DNA from 2 places in the Nonomuraea sp. 3N208 genome. Region 2 is predicted to be linked to the other one. Evidence: riboswitches for the same ligand, from Rfam matches in the RefSeq annotation. Region 2 holds a riboswitch; the other holds the start of a gene.
The links. A riboswitch is a leader RNA that binds a small molecule or an ion and turns the genes downstream of it on or off. The one in region 2 is predicted to bind glycine.
Positions count from the first base shown of each region.

Region 1: it holds a riboswitch for glycine, as region 2 does, so the genes downstream of both, gcvP (aminomethyl-transferring glycine dehydrogenase) here and gcvT (glycine cleavage system aminomethyltransferase GcvT) in region 2, are expected to answer to the same signal.

Region 1 covers NZ_JBQQBR010000017.1:49,617-69,655, reverse strand. The annotation lists gene ACTWPT_RS25755 (o-succinylbenzoate synthase) at 1-806, opposite strand, end outside; gene ACTWPT_RS25750 (AMP-binding protein) at 906-2,051, shown strand; gene ACTWPT_RS25745 (hypothetical protein) at 2,095-2,424, shown strand; gene ACTWPT_RS25740 (RNA polymerase sigma factor) at 2,601-3,986, shown strand; gene ACTWPT_RS25735 (hypothetical protein) at 4,122-4,520, opposite strand; gene ACTWPT_RS25730 (TetR/AcrR family transcriptional regulator C-terminal domain-containing protein) at 4,635-5,195, shown strand; gene ACTWPT_RS25725 (DUF5999 family protein) at 5,393-5,584, shown strand; gene ACTWPT_RS25720 (alpha/beta hydrolase family protein) at 5,594-6,184, opposite strand; gene ACTWPT_RS25715 (hypothetical protein) at 6,266-6,619, shown strand; gene ACTWPT_RS25710 (hypothetical protein) at 6,635-6,838, opposite strand; partial or broken gene ACTWPT_RS25705 (TetR/AcrR family transcriptional regulator) at 6,898-7,113, shown strand; gene ACTWPT_RS25700 (hypothetical protein) at 7,095-7,883, opposite strand; gene gcvP (aminomethyl-transferring glycine dehydrogenase) at 8,000-10,825, opposite strand; glycine riboswitch at 10,882-10,995, opposite strand; glycine riboswitch at 10,996-11,094, opposite strand; gene ACTWPT_RS25690 (MerR family transcriptional regulator) at 11,143-11,763, opposite strand; gene ACTWPT_RS25685 (bifunctional nuclease family protein) at 11,911-12,381, opposite strand; gene ftsR (transcriptional regulator FtsR) at 12,502-13,155, opposite strand; gene ACTWPT_RS25675 (FHA domain-containing protein) at 13,347-13,859, opposite strand; gene ACTWPT_RS25670 (sugar phosphate nucleotidyltransferase) at 14,146-16,650, opposite strand; gene ACTWPT_RS25665 (CDP-alcohol phosphatidyltransferase family protein) at 16,655-17,236, opposite strand; gene ACTWPT_RS25660 (hypothetical protein) at 17,403-17,669, opposite strand; gene ACTWPT_RS25655 (phosphoribosylanthranilate isomerase) at 17,669-18,304, opposite strand; gene ACTWPT_RS25650 (response regulator) at 18,413-19,087, opposite strand; gene ACTWPT_RS25645 (sensor histidine kinase) at 19,084-20,039, opposite strand, start outside.
Region 2 covers NZ_JBQQBR010000001.1:307,656-318,819, reverse strand. The annotation lists gene ACTWPT_RS01520 (hypothetical protein) at 1-260, opposite strand, end outside; gene ACTWPT_RS01515 (hypothetical protein) at 264-1,019, opposite strand; gene ACTWPT_RS01510 (FadR/GntR family transcriptional regulator) at 1,059-1,763, opposite strand; gene ACTWPT_RS01505 (glutamine synthetase family protein) at 1,888-3,246, shown strand; gene ACTWPT_RS01500 (aldehyde dehydrogenase family protein) at 3,249-4,589, shown strand; gene ACTWPT_RS01495 (3-oxoacyl-ACP reductase) at 4,594-5,358, shown strand; gene ACTWPT_RS01490 (gamma-glutamyl-gamma-aminobutyrate hydrolase family protein) at 5,367-6,059, shown strand; gene ACTWPT_RS01485 (hypothetical protein) at 6,056-6,898, opposite strand; glycine riboswitch at 6,992-7,089, shown strand; glycine riboswitch at 7,090-7,185, shown strand; gene gcvT (glycine cleavage system aminomethyltransferase GcvT) at 7,220-8,305, shown strand; gene gcvH (glycine cleavage system protein GcvH) at 8,302-8,691, shown strand; gene ACTWPT_RS01470 (L-serine ammonia-lyase) at 8,753-10,129, shown strand; gene ACTWPT_RS01465 (hypothetical protein) at 10,275-10,631, opposite strand; gene ACTWPT_RS01460 (RHS repeat-associated core domain-containing protein) at 10,642-11,164, opposite strand, start outside.

The DNA of each region.
Region 1 (20,039 bases), on a different contig from region 2:
CGTACCGCCAGCCGGCCGTCCACGGGCGTCAGCGGGTCGTCCACGACGTCACCCGCCAGCAGCGGCAGCGTGCCGAGCCCGCACGCGTACGGCAACGACGGCAACGCCGCCGCCAGCGCCAGCCCCGCCGCAAGACCCACAGAAGTCTCGACAGCGCTGGAGACCACGGCAGGCAATCCGCACGCCTCCACCACCCGCAACGCGTTGCGCACCCCGCCCAGCGGCTGCACCTTGACCACCGCGACGTCGGCCGCCTCGGCCGCCCTGACGCGCAAGGGGTCCTCGGCCCGCCGGATCGACTCGTCGGCGGCGATCGGCACGTCGCAGGCCCGCCGCACCGCCGCCAGCTCCTCCAGCGTGGCGCACGGCTGCTCGGCGTACTCCAGGTCGTACTTGTCCAGGCGCTTCAGCCGCCGCACGGCCTCATCGACGCTCCACGCGCCGTTGACGTCGACCCGGAGCCTGCCCGCGGGGCCGAGCGCGTCGCGCACGGCCTCCACCCTGGCCACGTCGTCGTCGAACGTCTGCCCCCGTTCGCCCACTTTGACCTTCGCCGTGCCGCAGCCGGAGCGCCGCACCAGCTCGTGTGCCTGCTCGGCGTCCACGGCGGGCACCGTCGCGTTGACGGGGACGCTGTCGCGCACCGGCTCCGGCCAGCCCTCGAAGGCCGCCTCGCGGGCGCACGCCAGCCACCGCGCGCACTCGCGCGGGCCGTACTCAGGAAACGGCGAGAACTCCCCCCACCCCGCCGGGCCGTGCAGCAGCACCCCTTCCCTGACGGTCTGCCCCCGGAACCGCAGGCGCATCGGGATTCTGAAGACCACGGGAGCCACGGGAGAACCTGTCACGACCCTCCCCGCTTTCCCTGCGCCGCTGTCCGACGTGTCGCCATTAACCTTACGAGCATGTGGAGGAACCCGTCGCATCCGGACCGTCCGCTGCATGCCATTGTGCAGCCTCCGGGACCCGCGCTGTTCACGGCCATACGCGACGCGCTCTGCGGCCAAGGTGCCGCCGTCCTGCCCCTTCCTCCCGGCCAGGCCGGCGCCGCCCTGGCCGGGCTGCGCCCCACCCACGTCGACGGAACGCCCCAGGACGACGGCGCCGGCGTGCCCGCCGACGTGGCGGTCGTGATCGCCACCAGCGGCAGCACCGGCGCGCCCAAGGGCGTGATGTTGTCGGCCACCGCGCTGCGGGCCTCCGCGGCGGCCTCCCTGCGGCGCGTGGAGGCCTCCAAGGGCGAGCGCTGGCTGTGCTGCCTGCCCGTCTCCCACGTCTCCGGCCTGCAGGTCCTGGTCCGCGCCCTGCTGTCGGACAGCGAGCCGATCATCCACCCGCGCTTCGACCCGCGCGCCGTCCTGGACTCCGGCGCCGACCACGTCTCGCTCGTGCCGACCCAGCTGCACCGGCTCGTGGAGCTGGGGGCCGACCTGTCCGGGTTCCGCACGATCCTGCTCGGCGGCGCCGCGTCCCGTCCCGGCCTGCTGGAGCGGGCCAGGGACCTCGGTGCCCGGATCGTGACGACGTACGGGATGAGCGAGACGTGCGGCGGCTGCGTGTACGACGGCCAGCCCCTTTACAATGTAGATCTCAAGATTGGCGAGGACGGCCTGATCAGGATCGCCGGCCCCGTACTCTTCTCCGGCTACCGGTCGGGCGAGCCCGCCCCGTTGGACGGCGGCTGGTTCGTCACCTCCGACCTCGGCGAACTGGCCGGCGGGCGGCTGCGGGTGCTGGGCCGGGCCGACGACGTCATCAACACCGGCGGCGAGAAGGTCATGGCCGCCGCCGTGGCCGCCGTGCTCGGCACCCACCCCGAGGTCGCCGACGTGGCCGTGATCGGCGTGCCCGATCCCGAATGGGGAGAGCTCGTCACCGCGATCGTGGTCCCCGCTAACCCCGACACGCCGCTTACGCTTACCCAATTGCGGGCATACTGCCGCGATAGGCTTCCCCCTCACGCCGCCCCGCGCGAGCTGCGCCTGGTCTCCGGACTGCCGCTGCTGCCGAACGGCAAGACCGATCTGGTACGGCTGAAAGCAGGAACCTGACGAGGTGCCGCTGCGTCAGAGTGGGGAGAAGGAGGGAGCCTTCATGGACCAGACCCGCAAGATGTGGGCATCCGCGGCCATCGTCGGCGTCATCGTCGTCGCCGGCATCTCGGTCGCCGCCGCCGCCTCCGCGGGCAAGCTCGACCAGGTCGGCGAGGAGACCAGAGCTGTGGTGGAGAAGGCGTCACCGTCCGGCCGGCCGACGCCGCCGGCCTCGTCTCCCGAGCCCACCGATGACGACCTCGTGGTCTCACGGGAGGTCAACCCCGACCCAAGCAAGGTGCTCGAATACTGGACGGACGAGCGCATGGAGGACGCCGAGCCCATGCCCATGCCGGAGGTCACGACCGGAGGGGCCGACGTGACCGAGTAAGACCCGCACGAGGGGCGGCTCGCCATCTGGGCGATCCGTCCCTTTTTGGCATTTCGTCCGCGCGGGAACAAATGGCGGAGAATGGCGTTATTGATACTGGTGCGCCGTGCGGACAGCGAAACCGCCCGCCACAATCTGCCTGATCGCTTCTAACTCCGTACGGAGGAGGTGTCCTCATGCCCACAACCGCCGTGGCGACCCCACCCGCGACTCTCGACCAGCTGCTTGAACGAGGGCGTAACCGGGGTCACCTTTCTCTGGCGGAATTGCGTGACGCGTTCGCCGAAGCCGGGATCAGCCCCTCTGAGGGCCGTACGATACTGCGCGAGCTGTCGGAGGCCGGCGTGAGCCTGGCCGCCGAGAACGAGCCGTCTCTCAGCAAGACCGCCCCCAAGAAGACCACCACCAGGAAGCCCGCACAGTCGAAGGCCGCCGAGGAGCAGGACGAAGCCGCTCCGACGAAGTCCTCGACCTCGCGAGCAAAGGCTACCGGCCGCAAGGCGGCCAAGGCAAAAACCGACACACCGGCCGCGGCGAAGGGCGTCGTTCCGCCCGACCCCAAGCCGGAACACGAGGAGGACGTGCCCGAGGACCTGGTGATGAGCGCCGAGGACGACGACAACGAGCAGTTCGACCTGGACGACACACAGTCGGTCATGGGCGACTCGGTGCACACCTATCTCAAGTCCATCGGCCGCCGCACGCTGCTGACCGCGGCGCAGGAGGTCGAGCTGGCCCGGCGGATCGAGGCGGGACTGTACGCCGAGTACAAGCTGGAGAGCCACCCCGAGCTCCCGCTGGACGTCCGCGAGGACCTGCGCATGGTCGTCCAGGACGGCCGGCGGGCCAAGGACCACATGCTGGAGGCCAACCTGCGGCTGGTCGTCTCGGTGGCCAAGAAGTACACCGACCGCGGCATGTCGCTGCTGGACGTGGTCCAGGAGGGCAACCTGGGGCTGATCCGGGCCGTGGAGAAGTTCGACTACACCAAGGGCTTCAAGTTCTCCACATACGCCATGTGGTGGATCAGGCAGGCCATCCAGCGCGGCTTCGCCGACTCGGCGCGGACCATCCGGCTGCCTGTCCACGTGCTGGAGATGCTCTCCAAGCTGTCGCGCATCGAACGTGACATGCACCAGCGCCTGGGACGCGAGCCCACGCCCGAGGAGCTGGCGGTCGAGCTGGACAAGACGCCGGACCAGATCGAGGAGCTGCTGCGCACCAGCCGCCAGCCGATCTCGCTGAACGCGACGATCGGTGAGGACGGGGAGACCACGATCGGCGACCTCATCGAGGACGTCGACTCGCCGGAGGCGTCGGAGATCGTCGACCGCCAGCTGCTGGGCGACCAGCTGCGCGGCGTGCTCGACAACCTCTCGCCCCGGGAGTCGAAGATCATGGCTCTGCGGTTCGGCCTGGTGGACGGCAAGCCGCACACGCTCGACGAGATCGGCAAGCACCTGGGGCTGACCCGGGAGCGGATCCGTCAGCTGGAGAAGGAGTCGCTGTCCAAGCTGCGCCACCCGAGCAACACCCGCCCGCTGCTCGACTGGGCCAGCTGATCGCCCGAAGCCCCGGCCACACGAGGGAGGCGTGACCGGGGCTTCTCGCATGTCCCGGCACGCACCGGACATCCCGGGCGCCCACTATCAGCGCAACCACCGGCCGGTTGTCACCCGGCGACGGCGGCGATCTGGTCAGAGCGTGGCGGGCACCGGACGGGGCACGCTCGGGATCCCCCAAAGCCGGTTCTCCTCGCGCAGCGTCCGCAGCCGTTCGACCTCGTCCGTCCACATCCGGCCGTTCGGCGTGGCCCGGGCCTTGCGGCGCGCGATCCGATCGTCGTAGGCCTTCACCCCGAACGTGGCCCGCTGTCCCGCCTCGGCGGCCCGCAGCGCGTCGGTCAGCGCCCGGTCGAACGCCCGGCCCGCGGCCAGCAGCTCGATGTCATCGGCCGCAGCGGCCCGCAGCTCCCGCAGCGTCTGCTCGGCCTGCCGCGCCTTCTCGAGCAGCTCGGGGAAGCTCTTGGAGATCTCCTGGTCCGCGTGGTAGCGAACCTCGGCCTCCCGGCTCACCCGCGGACGGAAAAACGCCATCGACCCTGCCCTTTCACCAGCCGGCACCTCGTACAACGGCCAAGAGTACGCCGTCTCGCGACACGAACTGAAATCACCCCGGCGCGGCGCCCTTTACATTGTAAGATGATCACCATGCCCGCCAAGCGACCACCCGTTCCCCTCTCCCGCGAGCGCATCCTCGAGGCCGCACTCCACATCGCCGACAGCCAGGGCCTGCGCCGCCTGACCATGCGGCGACTGGGCGACGCGCTGCAGGTGGAGGCCATGGCCATCTACCACCACCTACCCCGGGGCAAGGAGGCGCTGATGGACGCCCTGGCCGAACACGTCACCACCGTACGCGTGGAGCAGGGCCCGACCTGGCAGGAGACGGCCAAGGCCTGGTGCAGGGCCGAGCGCGAGCTGCTGCGCGAGCACCCGGGCGTCCTCGCCCTGGCCCTGACGAAACCCCCCAAAGGGGCCACCGCCCTCGCCATCAGGGAGCAGGTCGAACAACTCGCCGACAGCGGCCTGGACAACGCGGCGGAGGCCGTACGCTCACTGCGGGCCTTCGTGTTCGGCAGCGTCGCCGTCGAGGTCCAGCAGTCGGGCTGGGCCGATCCCGAAGTCGACGAGTGGGTAAGACGCGATGAAAGAGCCGATATCGACTTCGAGCGCGGACTCGACGCTCTCCTCAAGGGTTTGCAAACGTGATGCGCGTGTCACGCTTGGCCCGTTATCCTGCATAAGGCACGCTGTGTCGAAGGTCACACGTTCCGGGGACCCCCCTGTAACAGTCCGAAGGGACTATGTCGGAATGTGTGACGGACATCGCACACTTGCCAGAACGACAACCCGAGCCGCTCCCGTCCCTCAGCGGGGGCATCCCACGAGATATCGGAGGCACGCCGATGTGCCCGCACGACCCGGCCTGTCCGGATGCACAGGCGCCAGACCGAGAGAAGGCACGCACTCTCGCCTGCCATCCCGAGCAGGGATGGAGCCTGCTCTGCAACGGCGTCGTCCTGTTCGAGGACACCGGGGAGCTTCTGCCCAGCGGCGCCACGATCGAACCGCACCGGCCCGTGGTCGGCGCGGCCTGAGCTATGGACCTACGCGTAGTGGATGATCCACTCCGCCACCACCTCGCCCACCCGGATGGGCTCCTTTTTCAGGTCGTGACCCTCACCGGGCAGCACCACCAGGCGCGCCGCGTCCGCGGCGTCGGGGACGCCGAACGGATCACGATCTCCGCTCACGCACAGGACATCCACCCCAGCGCCGCGTAGCTCCTCGGCTCTGGAACGCTCTGGCCTGCCGGGCGGATGCAGCGGGAAGGCCAGCGCCACGACCGCCGCCGCGCCGACCGCCTTGGCCGTACGGCAGGCGACCCGAGCCCCGTTGCTCCGCCCGCCCTGCACCAGCGGCAGCCCCGGCCACCGCGCACGCAGCTCATTCAGGACGACCTCCCACGCCTCGTCCTGCCTGGCCGGCGAGCCGGGCGCCCGCGCCCCCGCCGCTCTGAACGCCTGGGTCACCCTCGCCACGCTGACCCCGGCGCCGAGCGCGGCGTCGCGCACGGCCATCAGGTCGGGGGCGTCCACTCCCCCGGCGGACCCGTGGGTCAGCACCAGCAGCAGCCGCGGCTCGGCCGCCTCGTCGACCTCGACCATCGCGGGTCCTCGCGGGGTCATGACCTCCATGGGAGAACCGTACCTTCGGACGATTCCGGCCTACCCCTCAGGGCTGATGACGGCGTGCCGCGTACCGGGCATGATTTTCCTATGCCAGACAAGCGTCCCCTCCGGGATGATCTGCAGGCCACGCTCGACGCGCGCCGCGATCTCGGCCCGGACTACGAAGCCGCGTTGGTCGAGTCGTTCGTGGAACGTCTCGACGAGACGATCGCCGCCCGCGTGCAGGCCGAGCTGGCCGTACGCGGCGCCGCCCCACACCGGCACCAGGGCAAGAACCCCGGCGCTGCGATGATCCCGATCGCGCTGGGCTCGATGGGCATCGGCATCCCGCTGACGGCGATCGCGGCGGGCAACGCCGGCCTGGTGGGGCTGACGATCACCTGGCTGGCGATCGTCATCATCAACGTGGCCGCCGCCGCGGCCATCATGCGCCGCGGCTGAGCCGGGCCAGGCGATTCAGGCGGCCGCCCGGTCGGACGCCACGGGCAGGGGCGGGGCTCCGGTGCGCCAGGGGACGCGTGTCAGGCAGGACATCCTCCGCGCCAGCTCCCGCGGCAGCCCCGGCAGGCGGGTGGCCAAGCCGAGCGCCAGGGCGGCCGGGCCGGTCCTGAACCCCTCCATCGCCTCGACCCGCAACAGCCGGTCGGTGAAGCGCAGCACCTCGCGCGCCGCGGCGGCCCGCCGCGTCCGGTAGCCATCCAGGACCTGCGACCCCGCGCACCTCGGCGATGCTGGCGGCGTTCATCACGGAGGCGGTCATGCTGCCGCTGGCCGAGCGCGTCGGCACGGAAGGGGCGGAGATCCGGGCGAATCTGGCGGGCGCGCAGTTGCTGGGGTCGCCACGGCCCGTTATGTGCTGGGCACGAAGCCGCCGGCCGACCTGGACCGTGAAACAAGCGGAGACGGCCGTGGGATCTCAGGCGTCGCGGTCGTAGCGGAGGCGGACCTCGGCTGCCAAGGTCTCGTCCTCGTGCTCCAGCCCGTACGACCACACCCGCTCGGCGTCCTCCTCCCGCCCGCGCAGCGGCAGGGTACGGGCCAGCAGCTCGATGGCCAGCGCGCTGGTCTGGGGGTCGGCGCCGCCCTCCACGGTCTCGGCGAACTCGGCGCAGGCCAGCTCCAGATGCGCGATCCCGAGCTGCACCCGCAGCCCCGGCACGTCCTCTTCGAGAGCCGACTCCAGCGCCTCCATGAGCACGTCGGCCGCCATTCCCGGCTCACCGTGCTCCATCAGCAGATCGGCCAGCTGCCGCGCCGCGTGCGCCCCGATCTGGCCGTCGCCTGCCGCCATGGCGGCCCGCAGCTCACTCTCCGCCTCGTCGAGGTCGGCGGCCAGCCGGGCCAGCGCGAGATGGGCCAGCGGCACGTACGCGGCGGTGCCGACGCCCAGCACGGCCTGCCAGGCGGCCCTGGCCTGCTCGGCCCTGCCCTCCCGCTCGAAGCCCTGCGCGAGATGGCAGGCGGCCTGTGCGGCGTATTCGGGATGGCCGGTGGCCAGCGCGGTCCTGGCCGCGGCCCGGGCGGCCTCGACGTCGCCGCGCTCCTCCAGCACCACGGCCAGCCCCACGGCGGCCTGGGCCCGATCGGGCCCCTCGGGGTCGGCGGCCAGCCGGCTCAGGATGGCGGCGGCGCCGTCGAGATCGCCGTCCTCGGCAAGGCGGCGGGCGGTGTCGAGAGGCGGTGTCTCCAGCTCTGAGGACGTCAAGAGAGCTCCTTCTGGCGACGGTCGCACCGAGCCTAACGACTTCTGGCGATCATGTCTGCTCAGTTGACGGCGAAGGATTGGCCGGCCCTCGATTCAGGGCCGGCCGGCCGTACGGCTCAGTCCTCGTAGGCCTCCAGCGGCGGGCACGAGCACACCAGGTTGCGGTCACCGTACGCCTGGTCGATGCGCCGCACCGGCACCCAGTACTTGCCGTCCCGCAGCGACGGCACCGGGTAGGCGGCCTCGGACCGCGAGTAAGGGTGCGCCCACTCGTCGGCGACGACGGACTCGGCCGTGTGCGGCGCGTTGCGCAGCGGGTTGTCGGTCTTGTCGTAGTCTCCGGACGCCACCTTGGAGATCTCCCCCCGGATGGCGATCATCGCGTCCGCGAACCGGTCGAGCTCGCCGAGGTCCTCGCTCTCGGTCGGCTCGATCATCAGCGTCCCGGCCACCGGGAACGACATGGTGGGCGCGTGGAAGCCGTAGTCGATGAGCCTCTTGGCCACGTCGTCCACGGTGACGCCGGTCTCCTTGGTGATCTGCCGCAGGTCGACGATGCACTCGTGGGCCACCAGCCCGCCCCGCCCGGTGTACAGCACCGGGTAGTGGGGGGCCAGGCGCCGGGCGAGGTAGTTCGCCGACAGGATGGCCTGCTCGGTCGCAGCGGTGAGGCCGTCCGAGCCCATCATCCTGATGTACGCCCACGAGATCGGCAGGATCCCCGCCGACCCGTACGGGGCCGCAGAGACGGGCCCGACGGGCGTGTCGTTGTGCAGCGGGTGGCCGGGCAGGTAGGACGCCAGGTGGCCGCGCACCGCCACCGGGCCGACGCCGGGGCCGCCGCCGCCGTGCGGGATGCAGAACGTCTTGTGCAGGTTGAGATGGGACACGTCGGCCCCGAACTCGCCCGGCTTGGCCAGCCCGACCAGCGCGTTGAGGTTGGCGCCGTCGACGTAGACCTGCCCGCCGGCCTCGTGCATCTTGGCGCACACCTCGGTGATGCTCTCCTCGTACACGCCGTGCGTCGACGGGTACGTCACCATGATCGCGGCCAGCGTGTCACGATGCTTGGCGATCTTGGTGTCGAGGTCGGCCAGGTCCACGTTGCCGTCGGTGTCGCAGGCCACCACCACCACCCGCATGCCGGCCATGACGGCGCTGGCCGCGTTGGTGCCGTGCGCGGAGGACGGGATGAGGCACACGTCGCGCCCGGTCTCGCCGTTCGCGTGGTGATAGGCGCGGATGGCCAGCAGCCCGGCGAACTCGCCCTGCGAGCCGGCGTTCGGCTGGATCGACACCGCGTCGTAGCCGGTGATCTCGGCCAGCCAGCGCTCCAGCGTGCCGATCAGCTCCACGTAACCCTCGGCCTGGGCCGGCGGCGCGTACGGGTGCATCGCGGCGAACTCGGGCCAGGTGATCGGCTCCATCTCGGTGCTGGCGTTCAGCTTCATCGTGCAGGAGCCGAGCGGGATCATCGAGCGGTCCAGCGCGATGTCCTTGTCCTGCAGCTTGCGCAGGTAACGCAGCATCGCCGTCTCGGAGTGGTGACTGTGGAAGACCGGGTGGGTCAGGTACGCCGACTCGCGCAGCAGTGCGGCGGGCAGCGCGTCGCCGTCCAGCGCCACGTCGGAGCCGTCCACGCCGAACGCCGCCCACACCGTGGCCACCTCGGCGGCGCCGGTCTTCTCGTCGCAGGCGACCGAGACGTGGTCGGCGTCGGCCTGCCAGAGGTTGACGCCCCGCTCGGCGGCCGCGGCGACGACCTCGGCGGCCCGGCCGGGCACGCGGACCAGGACGGTGTCGAAGAACTCGCGGTGCACGACCTCCAGGCCCGCCCCCCGCAGCCCGTCGGCGAGGGCGACGGCGTGCCGGTGCACCCGGTGCGCGATGCGGCGCAGGCCGTCGGGGCCGTGGTAGACGGCGTACATGCCGGCGATGACGGCGAGCAGCACCTGCGCGGTGCAGATGTTGCTGGTGGCCTTCTCGCGGCGGATGTGCTGCTCACGGGTCTGCAAGGCCAGCCGGTAGGCGGGGTCGCCGTCGGCGTCCACGGACACGCCGACCAGGCGGCCGGGCATCTGCCGCTGCAGCCCCTCGCGTACCGACATGTAGGCGGCGTGCGGCCCGCCGAACCCGAACGGCACCCCGAAGCGCTGCGAGGAGCCGACCGCGATGTCCGCGCCCAGCTCGCCCGGCGCGGCCACGAGCGTGAGGGCCAGCAGGTCGGCGGCGGCCACGACGAGCGCGCCCGCCTCGTGCGCGCCCGCGGCCACGGCGCGGAAGTCACGCAGCCGTCCAGAGGCCCCGGGGTACTGGACGAGCACGCCGAAGCACTCGGGCAGCTCGCCGTCGAGCGCGTGCTCCACGAGCGTGATGCCGAGCGGCTCGGCGCGAGTGGCCAGCACCCGCTTGGTCTGCGGCAGCGCGTCGGCGTCGACCAAGAACACGCTGCTCTTGGACTTGCCGGCACGCCGGGCCAGCGTCATGGCCTCGGCCGCGGCCGTGGCCTCGTCGAGGAGGGAGGCGCCGGCCACCGGCAGGCCGGTGAGGTCGGAGACGACCGTCTGGAAGTTCAGCAGCGCCTCGAGGCGGCCCTGCGAGATCTCCGGCTGGTACGGCGTGTACGCGGTGTACCAGCCCGGGTTCTCCAGCAGGTTGCGGCGGATGACGGCGGGCGTGATCGTGTCGTGGTAGCCCAGGCCGATCATCGAGGTCAGCACCCGGTTGCGGCCGGCGAGGACACGCAGCTCGGCGATCGCCTCGGTCTCGCTCGCGGCGGCGGGCAGCTTGAGCCGGTCCTTGGCCCTGATGGCCTCGGGGACGGCCACGGCCACCAGGTCGGACACGGACTCGAAGCCGACGGCCTCGAGCATCCGCTGCTGCTCGGCCTCCGACGGGCCGATGTGCCTGGACGAGAACGGCGGAGCTGACAGGTCGGTCATGGACAGTGCCTCCTGAGGCTATGGAGACCGGCGCCAGGGCGCGGGCGAGTGCCGGATCTCCCCACTCTGTCAGCGCGACGTCGCCGCGACCTGAGAGCTTCACCCCCGCGAAAGGGGCTTGCACCGTCGGTGAGGCACGCCTGGCGGGCGCGCCTGCTTTCCAGAGTTGCCTCGCCCGAGCGGTACGGGGTGCCTGAGAGATTCCGGGGAGGGTTGCTCCTTCGGCGCCCAGGGACCCAGGGTCCCAGGGACTCTCCCGCACGGGGTCGTCAGCCTTGCTGTCCTAGATTACAACCCCTGTGTGTTACAAGGGCATTTCACCCTATCCGTCGGGCGCGGCGGCGCCGGGCGAGCTCGTCAGCGGGGTGGTCGGCCGGGACGGTGTCCTCGACCGCCGCTCTTTCCCCCGGCAGCTCCGCGAGGGATCCCTCGACCTCGCGCCACACCCGGCCGAGAGCGATGCCGAACACGCCCTGGCCGCCCTGGAGCAGATCGATCACCTCATCGGCCGAGGTGCACTCGTAGACGCTGACGCCGTCGCTCATGAGCGTGATCTGGGCGAGGTCGGCGACCCCGCGATCGCGCAGATGCTGCACCGCCGTACGGATCTGCTGCAGCGACACCCCGGTGTCGAGGAGCCGCTTGACGACTTTGAGCACCAGGATGTCGCGGAAGCTATAGAGGCGCTGGGAGCCCGAGCCTTGCGCGGCCCTGATCGTGGGCTCTACCAGGCCCGTGCGCGCCCAGTAGTCGAGCTGCCTGTAGGTGATGCCGGCCGCCGCGCAGGCCGTGGGCCCGCGGTATCCGATGTCGCCCGGCAACGCCGACGGCTGCTCGTCGAAGAGCAGACCCTGCTCCCCGGCACGCTGCCGCGCGTTCTCACGCCGCACCGGATCTTCCTGGCCGGCCGTCTTTCCCTCGCCGCTGCTGACCGCCACGCGGACCTCCGGCTTTCTCTCATCCCGTGGCCTGATCTGGGGGTTCATGAAGGGCGGCCACGGGTTTCACTTGCACCGTAGGACCGTGACCATGCTCAGTCAACGATCCGGCTCGGCGCGTCGTGAAGCGTAAATGCACCGAAATACCTACCCCGCTCTGCCGAAGTCTTCGGGAGTGATCGTGTCAAGGAACTCCCTGAACTTCTCCACCTCGTCCTCTTGGTCGTCAGGGATGACCACGCCGGCCTCCTGGACCACCTCCTCGCTGGCGAAGATGCGTGCTCCGGTGCGCAACGCGAGCGCGATCGAGTCCGACGGCCGCGCGCTCACCTCCACGCCATTGGAGAACACCAGGTCGGCGAAGAAGATGCCGTCACGCAGGGCGACGATGTTGACCGCCCGCAAGCCGACGCCCAGGGCGCTCAGCACATCGCGAAAGAGGTCGTGGGTGAGCGGCCGCGGCGGGGGCTCCTCTGCCTGGGCCAGGGCGATGGCGGTCGCCTCGGTCATGCCAATCCATATAGGAAGGAACCGCTCCCCGTGTGCCTCCTTGAGCAAGACGATCGGCTGATTTGTGGGCATTTCAACTCTTACGCCCACGACCTCCATCTGCAACACGGGCTGCTCCGTATTCCTGACCGGTCACCCGGCACAGCTCTTCGCTCGACTGGGTACTTCAATTCAACGTAACACCCGGCGAGCCTGGAATGTGCCGTCGGCTCCCTGCTCGCCTAGCTCTCAACGCCCCAGGACCGACCGTACGCCCGTGCGCACCAGTGATGCGTGCAAATCGAGCAGGAGGGACGACAGCTCCCTGGCGGTCTCCTCAGCCTCGCCGATGGCCCCGGGGGCGCGCCGTTTCAGCACCGGCGCCACGGCCTGCTCGACCAGGCCGCACTCGCGCTCGGCCGCCGCCTTGACCGCGCGCAGGTGCCGGGCGTGCAGGCCGAAGCGGGCCAGGGCGCCGACGGTGCGCGCCACCTTCAGCGCCTCCTCGTCGTAGCGCCTGGCCACGGGGGCGAGCAGGCCGTAGTCCTCCAGCTCGGTGAGCGTCTCCTCGTCGATCCCCGCGGACTCGAGCAGCTCGGCACGGCTGAGCTTGATCTCCTGCGTCTGCTGCACCGCGCGGGGACGGCCGAAGCTCTCGGCCATCCTGTCCTTGATCACCCGCAGCGGCAGGTAGTGGTCGCGCTGCTCGGTGAGGATGAAACGCAGCTGCTCGACGTGCAGGTGCGTGAACTTGCGGTAGCCGGAGGGGCTGCGCTCGGGCTCGATCAGCCCTTCGCCCTCCAAGAACCTGATCTTGGAGATCGTGACATCGGGGAACTCGCCCTGCAGGAGCGCGAGCACCTCCCCGATGCTCATATGCGAGCGTGCCGCCTGCGGACTCATGAGGCCTCCGGCCTCATGAGTCCGGACGGAGCTGTGTCCATTGGTCGCTCGCTACGCTCGCTCATGAGTCCTCCGGCCTCATGAGTCCGGACGGAGCTGTGTCCATTGGTCGCTCGCTACGCTCGCTCATGAGTCCTCCGGCCTCATGAGTCCGCAGGGAGCTGTGTCCATTGGTCGCTCGCTACGCTCGCTCATGCCCCCGCGTTGCCCCGCATGAGGAAGACCAGGCGGAACTTGCCGATCTGCACCTCGTCGCCGGAATGCAGCGGCACCTCCTCGATCCGCTCCCTGTTGACGTAGGTGCCGTTGAGGCTGCCGACGTCGCGGACGGAGAACTGGCCGCCGCGATGCCGGTAGAACTCGACGTGGCGGCGGGAGACCGTGATGTCGTCGAGGAAGATGTCGCTCTCCGGATGGCGCCCGGTCGTGGTGAGGTCCTTGTCGAGCCGGAAACGACTGCCCTGGTTGGGGCCCCTGGTCACCGTGAGCAACGCCGCGCCTGGTGGCAGCTGCTCGACGAGCGCCCTCTCGGCCAGGAGCATGTCGCCTGTCTCAGCCTCGTATGCCTCGATTCCCGCGACAGAGATCGTCGACGTGGTGTCCCCGGAGACCTCGGGTCTGGTCAGCGGTGACCCACAACGGGAACAGAAACGGGCATCCTCGGGGTTGGCGTGCCCGCACTGCGTGCAGTAGACGCTCGGCATCGATCGGCTCGGCCTCCTACCGCGAAGACGCGGCGACGGTGCTCGGGGCGCGCCTCGCTTCGCTTTTTCAAGTTTGCGAATGCCGCAACATACGCTGATCAGCGGCAAAGGTCAACTCGGGGCGCTGGACGGTGGTTTGGACGCAGACAAAGTTACCGCCGCTTCCGCCCCGTGGTCCATGCCGCCGCGCGTTTCAACATTACGATCTTGCGGCGCCGTCCGCGCGCATCGGCGGTGAACTCTTTCACATCACGCTCGGTGACCGGCCCTAGATGACGGGCGGCGCTCAGGTGGAGGCCTGCTCCACGATGCGCGCCCAGCGTTCGAGCAGGGTCTGGGCGCCGTCCATGTCGGAGGCCTCGGCCCACAGGTCGGTGAGGGGCTCGGTGGCGGCGGGCAGGATCAGCACCCACCTCCCGTCGTCGTGGGTCACGCGCACCCCGTCGGTGGTGTCGATGACGTGGCCTTCGGCCTCGGCCTCGGCCGCCTCGATCACCGAGCGCATGACGGCGCCCTTGGCCGCCCAGGGCGTCGGCACGGCCCGCTTGAGCAGCTTGATCTCGGGGATCCTGGCGTCGATCTGGCTGAGCGACAGGCGGGTGCGGGCCACCAGCCCCAGCAGGCGCATGAACGCGGCCAGCCCGTCGATGGCCGGGCTGAACTCGGGCACGACGAACCCGCCACGCCCGTCCGCCGCGAAGATCATGTCGGGTCCTGCGGCGGCCGAGGTGAGGGCGTCCAGCGCGGTGGAGGTCCACTGCACCTCCACGCCGTGGAAGCGGCAGACCTGCTCGGCGACCCTGGTCGTGGTGACCGGCAGCGCCACCTGGCCGCCCCGGCGCTCGGCGGCGACGAGGTCGAGCACGACGAGCAGCGCGCGTTCGTCGTTGATGAGCTGGCCCATCTCGTCCACCAGGGCGATGCGCTCGCCGACGGGGTCGAACCGCACGCCGAACGCCGCACGGGAGGAGCTGACCAGCTCCGACAGGCGCTGTAGGTCGCGGCGGCGCTCGGCGAGCGTCTCGGTGGGCGAGACGTCGTCGAGGCGGGCGTTGACGGTCAGCACCTCCACCCCGAGCCGGCCGAGCAGCGAGGGCAGCACTAGCGACGAGGTGCCGCCGGCGCAGTCGACGACGACCTTCATGTCCCTGACGCCGTCCATGCCGACGTGGCGCAGCAGCTCGCGGGTGTAGTCCTCGACCGCCCTGGCCGGGTAGGTGAGCTCGGCGATCTCGCCGGGGAAGGCGCGGCGGAACTCCTGACGGGAGAAGACCCGCTCCAGCTTGCGCTGCGCGGCCGGGGGCAGGTCGGCGCCGCGGCCGTCCATGATGACGATGTCGACGCTCTGCGGGTCGCCGGGCGTGGTACGCAGCGAGATGCCGCCGGCGGCCGACTCGCGCCCGGTGTGGAAGCGCGCCACCGGCAGCGGGGCCGCCTCCAGGTCCAGCACGTTGATGGCGCTGGCGGTGAGCGCGGCGTTGACGGCCCGCTTGAGCGCCCTGGCGGCCAGCGAGCAGTCGCGGGAGGTGACGACATGCTCGCCCTTGTTCAGGGTGGTGGCGTACGCGCTGGCCAGGCGCACGCACAGCTCGGCGGTGATCTCGACGTTGACCAGGCCGCTGACGCCCCTGGGGCCGAACAGGTTGCGCTGGCCGCGTGACTCCCAGATGACGCTGGTGTTGACGACCGCGCCCGCCTCGATGGTCTTGAACGGGTAGACCTTGACGCCGCTGGAGACGTACGCCTCGGCCTCGATGACGCATTCGTCACCGACGACGGCGTTCTCCTCGATGCGGGCGCCGGCCATCACGTCGGTGCTCTTGCCGATCACGCAGCCGCGCAGGTGCGCGCCGGGGCCGAGGTAGACGTTGTCATGGACGATCGCGCGGTGCAGGAACGCGCCCTCGCGGACGACCACGTTGTTGCCGAGCACGGTGTACTCGCGTAGTTCGGCGCCCGCCTCGACCTTGGCGTAGTCGCCGATGAGCAGCGGGCCCTTGAGCACGGCGTCGGGGTCGACCGCGGCCGACTCGGCGACCCAGACGCCGGGTGAGAGCTCGAAGCCGCCGATGTCCAGGGCGACCTTGCCGGACAGGGCGTCGGCCTGGGCCTTGAGATAGCTCTCGTGGGTGCCGACGTCCTCCCAGTAGCCGTCGGCCACGTACCCGTAGATGGCGGCGCCGCGCTCGAGCAGGGCGGGGAAGACGTCGGATGACCAGTCGACGGGTTCGCCGGCCGCCACAGCGTCGAGGATCTCCGGCTCCATGACGTAGACGCCGGTGTTGACGGTGTCGGAGAAGACCTGCCCCCAGGTGGGTTTCTCGAGGAAGCGCTGCACGCGGCCTTGCTCGTCGACGATGATGATGCCGAACTCGAGCGGGTTCGGCACGCGTTTTAGACCGATTGTCACTAACGCCGAATTTTCCCGGTGAAATCGGACCATTTCCGTTAAATCGATATCCGTCAGGGCGTCGCCGGAGATCACTAGGAAACGATCGTCACGCAGGCGGTCGGCGGCGTTCTTGACGCTGCCCGCGGTGCCGAGGGGCAGGTCCTCGGTGGCGTACTGGAGGCTCATGCCGAGCTCGTCGCCGTCGCCGAAATAGTTGCGCACCAGCGCCGCCAGGAAATGGAGCGTGACCACCGTCTCGGTGACGCCGTGCCGCTTGAGCAGGCGCAGCACGTGTTCCATGATCGGGCGGTTGACCACGGGCAGCAAGGGCTTGGGCTGGTTGGCGGTCATGGGACGCAGCCGAGTGCCCTCCCCGCCTGCCATGACGACCGCCTTCACCCGATCACTCCTTTTTGGCCGAGGTTACGAGCTGGCGCACCTGTACCACATACAGCACTCCTGCCCACCAGTAGAGGCCTGTTCCCCAGAGCGCGAACGCCCACCCGGCAATTCGGGCTATATCGGCATACCACCCAGTGTGGGATGCAAGGAAGAGGAGAGGGAAGGCATACATGAGGTTGAACATGGCGGCCTTGCCCAGGAAATGCACCTGAAGTGCCCTGTAGCCGTATTTGCGGAGTACGGGGAAGCAACTCGCGACGAAGAGTTCCCGCGCCAGGATCACCGCGACCAGCCACCACGGGATGACGTCGCGCAGGAGCAGCGCCAAGATCGTGGCGAACACGTAGAGCTTATCAGCGGCCGGGTCGATGATCCGGCCGAGCTTGCTGGTCTGGTTGAACGCGCGAGCGATCTTTCCGTCGAGCCAGTCGGTGAACCCGGCAACCGCGAGGACCCCGATGGCCCACCCGTCCGCCTTGGGCCCGAGAACCAGCCAGAGGAACACGGGCACGCCAAGGAGGCGCAGAAAGCTCAGCAGGTTGGGAACCGTCCAGATCCGGTCCTCGGCGGAAGTTTCGCTCACGAGGCAGACCCTACTGCGTGGAACTCCACCGCAGCGGCCCCGCCTGCGGTGGACTGCCAGGGGACCGGTCAGGCGCGCCGGAACACGTGGACGCGGCCCAGCTCCTCGAAGCCGAGCCGGGCGTAGAACTCCTTCGGCCAGTCGGACCCGTCGGCCACCAGGAAGATCAGCTCGCCCTGGCGGCGATCTGGCCGTCCGGGGCGCGTACGCCGCGGAAGGCCACCACGTCGGCGCCGCGCAGGCGGGTCTCCGCCAGCGCCGTGCCCAGACGGTCGTCGTCGACCGACACGTCGAGCACCGCGAAGCCGTCGAGCACCGGGACCTCCCGCGGCGCCTTGCGGCGGGCGAAGGCGCGCATGAAGCCGACAGCGCGGGCCAAGTCGGCCGCCGCGCCCTGTCGCTCCAGCGCGGCGGCCTGAGCGAGCTCGTCCATCACGCCGATCGGCTTCCTGCGCCGGCGCCACGCACCGTCTGCAGGAACGCCTTGATGAGGGCCGGGTCCTTCACGCCGGGCGAGGACTCCACGCCGCTGGACACGTCGACCCCCCACGGGTCGGCGGCGGCGATCGCCTCCGTCACGTTCGCCGGGGTGAGGCCGCCGGCCAGCAGCCACTTGCCCGACGGGCGGCCGCGGATCGCGGCCCAGTCCCACGGCAGGCCGGAGCCCGCGTGCGGGGCGTCGACGAGGAGCAGGTCCTCGTCGTAGGCGCCGCACCGCAGGTCGGCCTCGGCGTCGACGGCCCTGAGCAGAACGGCTCCGAGGTCCTTGAGCGCGGTGAAGTCGCCGTGCGGATGCCTGCCGTGGAGCTGGACGGCCCGCACGCCCGAGGTCAGCGCCGCCGCCCGGACCGTGCCGGGGTCCTCGCCGCGGAACACGCCGACGGTCAGGACATGGCCGGGGACCAGCGCGGCCAGCTCGGCCGCCCGCTCGGGCGCGATCTGCCGGGGACTGCGGGTCATGAGGAACCCGACGGCGTCGGCGCCTGCCTCGACGGCGGCGGCCACGTGCTCGGGCTCGGTCAACCCGCAGATCTTGACGTACACATTTCGCGGCGCATCTTGGGGCACACCTGAAACCTTAGCGGGGACGCGTGGCTGCCGGTGACCATGCCCAGATCAGCACCGCGGCGGTCAGGCCGAGGCAGGTGACCTGCAGCGTGCGACGCCGGCGAGGCGTCAGCCGGGGCCGCGGCGTACCGGGCGGAAGGACGCGTCCACGAGGCCGGTGCGGTGGGCCACGACCGCGGCCTGGATGCGGTTGCGCAGTCCCAGCTTCTCCATCGCGGCGGCGATGTGGGTCTTGACCGTGGTGACGCCGACGTGCAACTCCTCGGCGATCTCCGCGTTGGACAGTCCGGTGCCGACCAGAGCCAGCACCTCCACCTCGCGTTCGGTCAGCCCGGGGGGCGGCGGCGGGGCGGCCTGCTCCTCGGCCGCCAGGAAACGTTCGACGACCCTGCTCAGCACCGACGGCGCGAGCAGCTGCTCGCCGGCCGCCGCCCGGCGCACGGCCTCCACCATGCGCTCCGGCTCGTCGTCCTTGACCAGGAAGCCGACCGCCCCGGCTCGCAAGGCGGCGTAGACGTTGCCGTCCTCGGCGAACGTGGTCAGCACCACGATCCTGGTCGCCGGGCGGGCGGCCAGGACCCGCTTGATCGCCTTCAGGCCGTCGACCCTGGGCATGCGCAGGTCCATGAGGATCACGTCGGGCAGGTGGCGTTCGGCCAGGCGGACCGCCTCTGCGCCGTCCTCGGCCTCGCCCACGACCTCCATGTCGCCCGCGGCCTGCAGCAGCATGCGCACGCCCGCGCGGACGAGCGCCTGGTCGTCGGCCACCAGCACGCGGATCATGCGGCGCTCCTCGCGGGCAGGCTGGCGGCCAGCAGCCAGCCGCCCTCGCCGTCGGGGCCGGCGGTGAGGGTGCCGCCGAGAGCACGAACGCGCTCGCGCATGCCGGCCAGCCCGCGGCCGGAGGAGGGCAGGCGTTCGATGCTAGTGGGCGGCCGGCCGTTGCGGATCTCCACCGACAGCCCCTCCCCGGCGGGGACCACGGTGACGCGGACCTGAGTGCCGGGGCCGGCGTGTTTGAGCACGTTGGTGAGTCCTTCCTGGACGATGCGGGCCGCGGAGGTGCGGGCGATGAGCGGCGCCTGATCGGTGGCCGGGTCGAGATCCAGGTCTACCACGAGCCCGGCGGCGGCCATGCGCTCGGCAGACTCGCGCACCACGTCGGCGGGGTTGGCCAGCAGGTGGGGCTCGTTTTCCGGCCGGGCTCCCGCGCGCAGCAGGTCGAGCAGGTCCCGCAGGTCTTGCAGCACTTGATGGCCGGTCTCGCGGATGTCGTTGAGCGCGTCGGCGACGGGGCCGTCGGGGGCGGTGTAGCGGGCGGCGCTGGCCCGCAGCACCATGGCGCCGACGTGGTGGGCGACGATGTCGTGCACGTCGCGGGCGATGCGCTCGCGTTCGGCCAGCTGGTCGGCCCGCACCTGCGCGACCGCCGCCCGGGCGGCCTCCTCGGCGCGCAGCCGCTCGGCGGCCGCGGCGGACTGCCGCACGCCGAGGTAGCGGCCGATCGCGATGGGCGTGGCGACCAGCGTCATGAGCACGCCGACGCGGAACGGGGTGACGTCGGTGTCGTCCGCGACGACGGCGATCGCGGTCAGCAGGCAGCCGGCGAAGTACGCGGCCACCGTCCACGGCCAGGAGGCCACGCGCATGGCGAACACGCCGATCGCGATGAGGGTGAGGATCACGCAGGTGTTGACGGCGTCGTTCAGGTAGGTGTCGGCGGACAGCAACAGCA
Region 2 (11,164 bases):
AGCCCCTTGCTCAGGAGCGGCCAATCCTTGACAAGGTGATCCGCGTTCAAGTACGTCTCATAGTCGACACGGCGCCCGCCGGTGATGACGATGCGATACATCGACAACCGCAACCGATAGTTGGACAGGTCGAAGCGGGTCAGGCCCGACCACACCAGGTGGTTCGGCAGAGGCACAACGCCCTCGGCCGGCCCGTGGAGATCGTCCAGGGAGTCGGGGATCTTGTCCTCCAACCCCTCATACAACGGAGGAAGTGCCATACCTCAAGTATGCCGACGACCACGCCGCGTGGAAGGCAGATCGTGACGCCCCGAGAGAAACTCCTGGAAGGCGATCTTGACCTTGATCACCGGCCGCCGCCACCTCTCCTCACGATGGATCGCCCTGGCCATCTTGCGCGGCGACTTCTTGGCGAAGAACCAGTGCGCCCACGGCGACCCCGGCCGGGCCAGCCGGATCGCCCCGACCAGGAGCATCGGCGGCACGAACAGCCCTGCCATCCCGGTCCAGATCTTCCCTTTCAGCAGCGTGACGACTGCCAGCACCAGGTTGGCGACGATCAGCGCGGTGGGATTGACCCAAGTGCCGTAGTTCCATATCAAAGGACGCAGACCGATGAGGAGCAGGCCGGTTACCGCGATCGCGATGAACACCGCGTCGACCGACGTCCGTCCTTCCTCCTCCCAGTACACATCGTGCAGGTGCAGGATCAGCGCGAACTCGTCCAGCACGAGCGCGGAGCCGAGCCCGAACACGCAGGCCGCCGCCACGTACCCGGCCTGTGAGGCGGACGAGACGATGAGCCCGGTCACCCCACCGATCATCATCAGGATGACGCCGAACACGACGTGGTGGATGTGCATCTCCCCCACGCTCACGTTGCGGAACCAGCCGACCTTCGCCCTGATCAGGCGCACATTGATGCGGGTCGCAACGAACGCCACGATGAGCGTGACGAAGTAACAGAACAGCGGCAGCCGTCCCGTGGCGACGATGTTGTACTGAAACCAATCCCCCATGACTTACCACGATGGTACGAGTCGCATGCCGGGATCGCGTCAGGACAGGAACCCGCGCAACAGCGCGGCGGTGCCCTCCAGGTGTTCGGTCATCGCCCGCCGGGCCGCTTCGGGGTCGCCGGCGAGGATGGCGTCCACGATGGCCTGGTGTTGCAGGGCGGCGTGGTCCAGGTTGACCTGGAGCATCGGGATCGCGTTCAGCAGGTCGCTCACCCGGGATCGCGCGTCGGCGCAGGTCGTCGCCAGCAGGGTCGAGCCGGTCAGCTCGGCGATCGACAGGTGGAAGGCGGTGTCGAAGCGGCGATAGTCCTCCAGGGACGCCTTGTTCAGCTCCGACAACCTGCGCAGCAACAGGGCCCGCTTCTCCTCGGTCAGCTCGGAGGTGGCCAGGACCTGGGCCGCGCCGCACTCCACGGCCAGCCGGAACGTCAGGGCGTCCGAAAGGTCGTCCATGCCCATGTCCGCCACGACCTGCCGCAGGTCTCCGGCGTTCGGTTTGGGCGGCGCGTACGTGACGAACGCGCCCCCGTACCGTCCTCGCCGTACGTCCAGATAACCCGCGTCCGACAAGGCGCGGATCGCCTCGCGGAGGGTCACCCTGCTGATGCCGAGCTGGACGGCCAGCTCGCGCTCGGCAGGCAGCTTGCCGCCCGGCGCCACCACGCCCAGTTTGATGGCCTGGAGCAGCCGTTCCACGGTCTCCTCGAAGGCGTTGCCCGCCCTGACCGGGCGCAGCACCGTCATCAAACGTGCCGACTCGTCCAACGTGTCCTCAGGTCTTGACAAGCGATCCCGGCATGCACATCAATGGTCTGAGACTAGCCCAATCAACGGGAAAGCGCGCCATGCCAGATGGGAGCGACGTCACGTGAGCGAAGGGTTCCTGACCGTCGACGAACTGCGTGACGAGGTGGCGGCCGGGCGGATCGACACCGTTCTGCTGGCGATCGCCGACATGCAGGGTCGGTTGCAGGGCAAGAGGTTGTCGGCGCGCTACTTTCTCGAAGAGGTGCTGCACCACGGCTCCGAGGGCTGCAACTACCTCCTCGCGGTGGACGTGGACATGAACACCGTCTCCGGCTATGCGATGTCGTCCTGGGACCGCGGGTACGGCGACTTCGTGATGAAGCCGGACCTGGCCACGCTGCGCCGGGTGCCGTGGCAGGAGGGGACCGTGATGCTGATGGCGGACCTGGCGTGGGAGGGCGGCGGCGACGTGACCGCCTCGCCCCGCCAGATCCTGCGCAAGCAGCTGGCCCGGCTGGCCGAGCGCGGCCTGGCCGCGTACGTGGGCACCGAGCTGGAGTTCGTCGTCTACGAGGACAGCTACGAGGACGCGTGGAAGCGCGCCTATCGCGACATGTCGCCCGCGAACCTCTACAACGTCGACTACTCCCTCCTCGGCACCGCCCGCATCGAGCCACTGCTGCGCCGCATCAGGCGCAGCATGGAAGGCGCCGGTCTGTACGTCGAGTCCGCCAAGGGCGAGTGCAACCTGGGCCAGCACGAGATCGCCTTCCGCTACGACGAGGCGCTCAAGACATGCGACAACCACGCGATCTACAAGAACGGCGCCAAGGAAATCGCCGCCCAGGACGGCAAGTCGATCACCTTCATGGCCAAGCCGAACCAGCGCGAGGGCAATTCCTGCCACATCCACATCTCGCTGCGCAGCGTGGAGGGCGATCCTGTGATGGCGGGCGAGGGGCCGTACGGGCTGTCGCCGCTCGGCGCCCGCTTCATCGCCGGGCAGCAGGCCTGCCTGCGTGAGCTCACCCTCATGTACGCCCCCAACATCAACTCCTACAAGCGCTACGTGCCCGGCAGCTTCGCCCCCACGGCCGTCAAGTGGGGCGTCGACAACCGCACCTGCGCGCTCCGCCTCGTCGGCCACGGCCAGTCGCTGCGCGTGGAGAACCGGGTGCCGGGCGGCGACGTCAACCCGTACCTGGCGGTGTCCGCGCTGATCGCGGCCGGCCTGTACGGGATCGACAACGAGCTGCCGCTGGAGGACCCCTTCGAGGGCAACGCCTACGCCTCGGGTGCCGAGACCGTGCCGCACACGCTGCGCGACGCGCTCGCCCTGTTCGAGGGGTCGAAGCTGGCCCGCGTGGCGTTCGGCGAGGACGTGGTCGAGCACTACGCGAACAACGCGCGGGTGGAGCTGGCCGCGTTCGACGCGGCGGTGACGGATTGGGAGATGTTCCGTGGGTTCGAACGGATGTGAGCATGAAGATCGTTAATCCGGCGACCGAGGACGTGCTCGCCGAGGTCGAGATGGCCGACGCGGCCGAGGTCGACCGGGCGGTGGAGCGTGCCGGGAAGGCGTACCCGGCGTGGCGTGACGTGGCGCCCGGTGACCGGGCGCGGCTGCTGCGGCGCTTCGCCGACCTGGTGGGCGAGCACGGCGAGGAGCTGGCGGGGCTGGAGCTGGCCAACGCCGGGCACCCGATCGGGAGCGCCCGCTGGGAGGCCGGCGCCGTACGCGACGTCCTGCACTTCTACGCCGCCGCCCCCGAACGCAACCACGGCAAGCAGATCCCGGTGCCCGGCGGCGTGGACATCACGTTCCAGGAGCCCCTGGGCGTGGTGGGCGTCATCGTGCCATGGAACTTCCCCATGCTGATCATGTCATGGGGCGTGGCCCCCGCGCTTGCGGCCGGTAACACCGTGATCGTCAAGCCGGCGGAATGGACTCCGCTGACGGCGCTGAGGCTGGCGGAGCTGGCCTTGGCGGCGGGCCTCCCCGAGGGGGTGCTCCAGGTTCTGCCTGGGGCAGGGGAGGTCGCGGGGGCCCGGCTGGTCGAGCATCCGGACGTAGCCAAGATCGTCTTCACCGGCTCGACCGAGGTCGGCAAGGAGATCGCCGCCAAGGCGGCGGCGCAGGTGAAGCGGTTGACGCTGGAGCTGGGCGGCAAGTCGGCGAACATCGTCTTCGCGGACGCGGATCTCGAGAAGGCCGCGAAGACCGCGCCCTACGCCGTCTTCGACAATGCGGGCCAGGACTGCTGCGCCCGTTCCAGGCTGCTCGTCCAGGCCGACGTGTACGACGAGTTCATGGCCCTGCTCGCGCCCGCCGTCCAGGGCGTCAGGGTCGGCGACCCGCTCGACGAGAGCACCGAGATGGGCCCGCTGATCAGCGCCGAGCACCTCGAACGGGTCCGCGGCTTCGTCCAGGACCCCTACCTGCAGGGGTCCTGTCCGGAGGGGAAGGGCTACTGGTTCCCGGCGACCGTGCTGACCCCGGAGGTCACCGACCGGGCGTTCACCGAGGAGATCTTCGGGCCCGTGGTGTCGGTGGCGCCGTTCAAGGACGAGGCGGACGCCGTCAGGATCGCCAACGACACCCCGTACGGACTGAGCGGCTCCATCTGGACCCGCGATGTCGGGCGGGCGCTGCGGGTGGCCAGGGCGGTCGAGTCGGGTGCGCTCTCGGTGAACTCGCACTCCTCGGTCCGCTACTGGACGCCCTTCGGCGGCTTCAAGCAGTCCGGCCTCGGCAGGGAGCTCGGCCCGGACGCCCTGGCGGCGTTCACCGAGACCAAGAACGTCTTCATTTCCTGGGAGTGACATAGTGCAGCGGTTGCAGGATCGGGTGGCGGTCATCACCGGCGCGGGCAGCGGCATCGGGCTCGCCACGGCCCGCAGGTTCGCCGATGAGGGCGCCAAGGTCGTCTGCGTGGACGTCGACGAGGAGGCGGGCGCCAAGGCCGCGAACGAGGTCGGCGGCCTCTTCGTCAAGGCCGACGTGACCAGCGAGGACGACGTCGTCAGGATGTTCCAGACGGCGTACGACACCTACGGGAGCGTCGACATCGCCTTCAACAACGCCGGCATCTCGCCGCCCGACGACGACTCGATCCTGGAGACCGGCATCGACGCCTGGCGCCGCGTCCAGGAGGTCAATCTGACCAGCGTCTACCTGTGCTGCAAGCACGTCATCCCGTACATGCGGCGGCAGGGCAAGGGCTCGATCATCAACACGGCGTCGTTCGTGGCCGTCATGGGGTCGGCGACGTCACAGATCTCCTACACCGCTTCCAAGGGCGGCGTGCTGGCGATGTCGCGGGAGCTGGGCGTGCAGTTCGCCAGGGAGGGCATCCGGGTGAACGCCCTGTGCCCCGGGCCGGTGAACACGCCGTTGCTGCGGGAGCTGTTCGCCAAGGATCCGGAGCGGGCGCAGCGGCGGCTGGTGCACGTTCCGGTGGGGCGGTTCGCCGAGGCGTCGGAGATCGCGGCGGCGGTGGCGTTCCTGGCGAGTGACGACGCGTCGTTCATCACGGCCAGCGAGTTCCTGGTGGACGGCGGCATCTCCGGCGCCTACGTGACGCCGCTCTAGGAGGAATCTTGCGTCCGGTCATCGGGATCACGTGTTACGTCGAGCCGGCGAAGTTCACGGTGTGGGCGGACATGACCGTCGCGTTGCTGCCGTACATGTACGTGGAGCAGGTCGTCCGCGCCGGCGGGCAGCCGGTCGTGCTGCCGCCGGCCGGCGATCCCGCGCGGCTCGTGGAACGGCTGGACGGGCTCATCCTGGCCGGCGGGGGTGACATCGACCCGGCGAGGTACGGCCATGAGCCGGAGGAAAAGATTGGGTATGTCCGCGGCTTCCGGGATGAAGCGGAGTTCGCGGTGCTGGCCGCCGCCCTCGACGCCGGACTGCCGTACCTGGGGATCTGCCGCGGCCTCCAGGTCCTCAACGTCGCCCTCGGCGGCACCCTGCACCAGCACCTCCCCGACGTGGTCGGGCACGAGGGGCACTCCCCCGCGCCCGGCCGTTTCGGCCCCCTGCCCGTCGTCCCCGTGCCAGGCACGCGCCTGGCCAAGGCGCTGGGCACGGAACCCGTGACGGTCCCGCACTACCACCACCAAGCCGTCGACCGGCTCGCCCCCGGCCTCACGGTCTCGGCGACCGCCGAGGACGGCACGATCGAGGCGGTCGAAATGGACTCGGGGTCGTTCACGATGGCAGTGCAGTGGCACCCGGAGGCGGCCGAGGACTGCGCGATCTTCGAGACCTTCGTGGCGGCCTGCCGCTAGCGGACCTGCTTGAGCACGCTGTCCAAGACGACGACGCCCGCGCCGTACTTCTGGTCGAGCTTGCGGCGCAGATCGTCGCCGGCCACCCAGGTGGCCACCTTCACCTGGTTCGTGATCTCATCGGTGGACGCCGACACGAGGCCGTCGCCCACCGCGGTCTCGGCCTCCCGCTGGATGCGCTGCAACTCTGCCTCGCTGTGCCGGGCGCCGGTCACGCACAGCGCGCCGCCCCACACCTCGCGGATCCACCCCTCGCGGCCCTGAAGATCGCCGGTGAACCTCAGGTTGACCACGTATTTGCGCGCGTCGAGGGTCTCTTCCTGCTCGGGGTCGGGCTCTGTCCCGAGCCGGTCGATCCAGGCTCCCGCGAACTCCTTGACCGTCCTGGCCCGCTCGATCGCCTCCTTCATGGTCCGCTCCGTCGTCTTCGCGGGCTCGACGGGCCGCCAACCGCCCGCGGGCTCGGGGCACGGGCTCGCGAACCTGTCCTGCCCCTCCGGATCCTCCTGGCCCCGTACCGGCTCCCCCGGCGGCTCGGTCAGCGTCAGCTTGCCGCCGTCCCAGGTGCCGACCACCCGGTACTCGCCCCATTTCACGTCGCGCAGCGACTCGTGCTTCACCTTGCTCCAGTCCCAGCCCACCACATCCGGACCACCGCACTGCGGCGGGAGCGAGTCGGCCACCGCCATGCACAGCTGCGGCCCGTGTCCGCCGCCTTCGAGCACCGTCAGGCTTGCCTCGTATCGAGGAGGCGGCGCCGGGGAGGCGGCACTCTCGGTGCCGCAAGACGTGATGGTCAGGGCGGCCGCGAGCCCGAGCGCCGCCGTTCGCTGATTCATGCCCCTTCAACGTGACCGCCGCCCAAGCGGTTCACGGGCGGTGCGAACGCGACAAGACCCCCGTAACGGCACTAGGCTTGCGGACATCACCGACGAAACCGTGCGGGAGAGCACCCTGACAGCCGGTCAGGGTCCCTGAAGGAGCAAGCCCTCCCCGCGAACCTCTCAAGGCAAAGGACCGCACGGACGAGGTGTCCTCTGGAAAGCAGGCCTGTGGGCCTCGCCGAAGGTGAAAGTCCGGCAAAACCCGGGCGAAGCTCTCAGGCATCGATGACAGAGGGGGAGGATGCTGGCATCCGATCCTGTCCTGAGGTGCGATAAATGTCCCGACCGACACCGCTACGAGACGTTCACGAGAGCCTCGGCGCTACGCTCACCGACTTCGCGGGGTGGCTCATGCCCCTCCGGTACGGCAGCGAGTCCGCGGAGCACAACGCCGTCCGGCAGGCGGCCGGGCTGTTCGACCTCTCGCACATGGGCGAGATCTTCCTGACGGGCCCGCAGGCCGGTCAGGCCCTGGACTATGCGCTGGTCGGACACCTGTCGGCGCTGGCGCCCGGGCGGGCCAGGTACACCATGATCGTGAACGAGCGCGGCGGAGTGCTCGACGACCTCATCGTCTACCGGCTCGGGGACGAGGAGTTCATGGTCGTGGCAAACGCCTCGAACTACGAAAAAGTCGGAAATGAGCTGAAAGAGCGCGCGAAGGCGTACAACGCCGTCGTGGACGACCGCTCGGACCAGTACGCGCTCATCGCCGTCCAGGGCCCGCGTTCCCACGAGATCCTCGCCACGCTCACCGATGCCGACCTCGAGGGCCTCAAGTACTACGCGGGCCTGCCCGCGCTCGTGGACGGCCGGCAAGCGCTGATCGCCCGTACCGGCTACACCGGCGAGGACGGGTTCGAGCTTTTCGTGGCCAACCAGGACGCGGTGCCGCTCTGGCACGCGCTCATGAAGGCGGGCGAGCCGCACGGGCTCAAGCCCGCCGGCCTGTCCAGCCGCGACACGCTCCGCCTCGAGGCGGGCATGCCGCTGTACGGCAACGAGCTCAACGCCGAGCTCACCCCGTTCGACGCGGGGCTGGGCAGAGTGGTGAAATTCGACAAGCCCGGCGACTTCGTCGGCAGGTCGGCGCTGGAGGCGGTCAAGGACGACACGCCGCGGCGCAGACTCGTCGGCCTGGTCGCGCGGGGCCGCCGGGTGCCGCGCCACGGCTACCCGGTCACCAAAGACGGCGCCGTCGTCGGCGAGGTCACCAGCGGTGCGCCTTCCCAGACTTTGGGCAAGCCCATTGCGATGGCCTACGTCGACGCCGACGTCGAAGAAGGCCTGGCTGTGGACATCCGGGGCAGCCAAGAACCTATGGACCTGGTAGAGCTGCCCTTTTACAGGAGGAAGAAGTGAGCAACATCCCTGACGAGCTGAGCTACACCAAGGAGCACGAGTGGGTGGCTGGGCTCGATGACGGGCTGATCGTGACCGTCGGCATCACGGCCTACGCCGCCGAGGCCCTCGGTGACGTGGTCTACGTGCAGCTCCCCGATGTCGGTTCGACCGTCGAGGGCGGCGACTCCGTCGGCGAGGTGGAGTCGACCAAGTCTGTGAGCGAGATCTACACGCCCGTCGCCGGCGAGATCGTCGAGATCAACCAGGCCGTCGTGGACGACCCGTCGGTCGTCAACAGCGACCCGTACGGCGAGGGCTGGATGTTCCGCGTCCGCACGGAAGGCGACGCGGAGGACCTGCTGTCCGCCGAGGAGTACACCGCGCTCACCTCAGGCGAGTCCTGACCCACTTCGCCGGGGCCCTGGCCAATGCCGGGCCCCGGCCTTGTATGAAAGGCGCCCATCAATGGCGATCAGCGTCTTCGACCTCTTCAAGATCGGCATCGGCCCCTCCAGCTCGCACACGGGCGGACCGATGGCCGCCGCCCACAAGTTCGCCCGCGGCCTGCACGAGGACGGCCTGCTGCCGCGCGTGGCGCGCGTCGAGGCCATCCTGTACGGCTCGCTCGGCCTGACCGGCAAGGGCCACGGCAGCGACAAGGCCGTCCTGCTGGGCCTGTCGGGCGAGAAGCCCGAGCTCGTGGACGTGGACACGATCGACGACCGCCTGGCCGCGATGCGCGCCTCGGGCACCGTCAACCTCTACGGCACCCACGAGATCCCCTTCGTCGTCGGCCAGGACCTCATCTTCGAACGCAAGATCTCCCTCCCCGAGCACCCGAACGGCATGCGCTTCACCGCGTACTCCGCCTCCGGCGAGAAGCTGCGTGAGAAGGTCTACTTCTCGGTCGGCGGCGGCTTCGTCGTGGATGAGAAGGCCACCGGCGCCGACCGCATCAAGCCGGACGACACCGTCCTGCCCTACCCCTTCACCACGGGGGAAGAGCTACTCAAGCACTGCTCGAACACGGGCCTGTCGATCTCCGCCCTGATGCTGGAGAACGAGAAGGCCTTCGGCCGCACCGAGGAGGAGATCCGCGCCGGGATCCTCAACCTCTGGCAGGTCATGTCGGACTGCGTCCGCCGCGGCATCGCCAAGGAAGGCGTTCTACCAGGCGGCCTCAAGGTCAAGCGCCGCGCCAACCAGCTCTACCGCCGCCTGCAGACCGAGCCTCCGGAGAAGGACCCGCTCCAGGCCATGGACTGGGTGACACTCTTCGCCCTGGCGGTCAACGAAGAAAACGCCGCCGGCGGCCGCATCGTCACCGCCCCCACCAACGGCGCCGCCGGCATCATCCCGGCCGTCCTGACCTACTACACCCGCTTCGTCCCCCACGCCGACGACGACGGCGTAGTCCGCTTCCTGCTCACCGCCGCCGCCATCGGCGTCCTCTTCAAAGAGAACGCCTCGATCTCGGGAGCCGAGGTCGGCTGCCAGGGCGAGGTCGGCTCGGCCTGCTCCATGGCCTCCGCCGCCCTCACGGAGGTCATGGGCGGGACGCCGGAACAGGTGGAGAACGCCGCCGAGATCGGCATCGAACACAACCTGGGCCTGACCTGCGACCCGATCGGCGGCCTGGTGCAGATCCCCTGTATCGAACGCAACGCGGTCGCCTCCAACAAGGCGATCACGGCGGCGAGAATCGCCTTGCGCGGCGACGGGAAGCACTATGTGGCCCTCGACAAGGCCATCAAGACGATGAGGGACACCGGCCGGGACATGCTGGACAAGTACAAGGAGACGTCGCGAGGCGGCCTAGCCGTCAATGTCATCGAGTGCTGACCTGACCGATGGCACCCCGGCTAAGCGGTGGCCACCTCACATGGCCGGGTGATGAGGGCGCGGTGCCACCCGAACCGGGCGGCAAGTTGCCGCCCGGTCAGCCATGCATCCAGTCGTAGGCTGCCTCATACCACAGTGCAAAGCGTCAGGCACCAACCCCCCAGGGGCGGTCCTCCCATAGGTCCGCGGCGAACACTGCGTGGGCGATCTGGCGGGGATCGAGCCGGACGACCACCTCGCCGCCCTCGGACTCTGCGAGGTCAGCGGCAGCCAGCCCTATCAAGGCGAACTCACCCGCCAGCGACCTCATGAGCCACTTCTCGAAATCCTCGGCCTGCAGCTCTTCGACCTCATCCCGAAGCCACGCTGCGCGAGCCCTGCCGATCAACTCCGCAGGAAGGCGAACCGTCACGGGCTGCAGCTGCTCGCTCAGCCGGCGACCTATCTCCGCCAGGTGGCGGCTGTCCGTCCGGAATCGCTCCTCTGCCGTGGACCCGTCCATGCGGACCTCTCTACTTCTTGAAGCGGTTGTCTGTGAGCAGCTTACGCACTGTGGTGTCCTTCGATGCCTTCGCCGCCTTTAACGCCTCCTCAACGGTCATCTCCAGGTACTCGCTCGGCATAACCGATTTGATGCTTCCCTTCCGGAAAGTCGCGATGAAATTCGACACCGTCATCGTGCGATTCTGAACGATGTCGCTATCAGCGTTGAGCGAGTTCTTCGCGGCGAATCGCTCATCGGCCCGCTTGGCAGCAGCGGCCGCCGCAGCCGCCGCCTCGTCGGCGTCTTCGGCGTTGGGCGGGCAGTTGTGGACGAGAAGGTCCGTCTCGGCGGCCGCAACATAATACGTGCGAACATTCTCAACGGTTAAGTTGTGGACGCGCCGGTTCTCGTTGCGGAACGAACTGACGGCGATTACGGTTACGGCATCCCCGGTGACATCCCGCAGTTTCATGCCCTTGTGAAGGTTCGCGGCGCTGACCCAGTCTCCGCGACCGATAACCCAGAAGGGATGCTCCGCAGTCGAGATCACC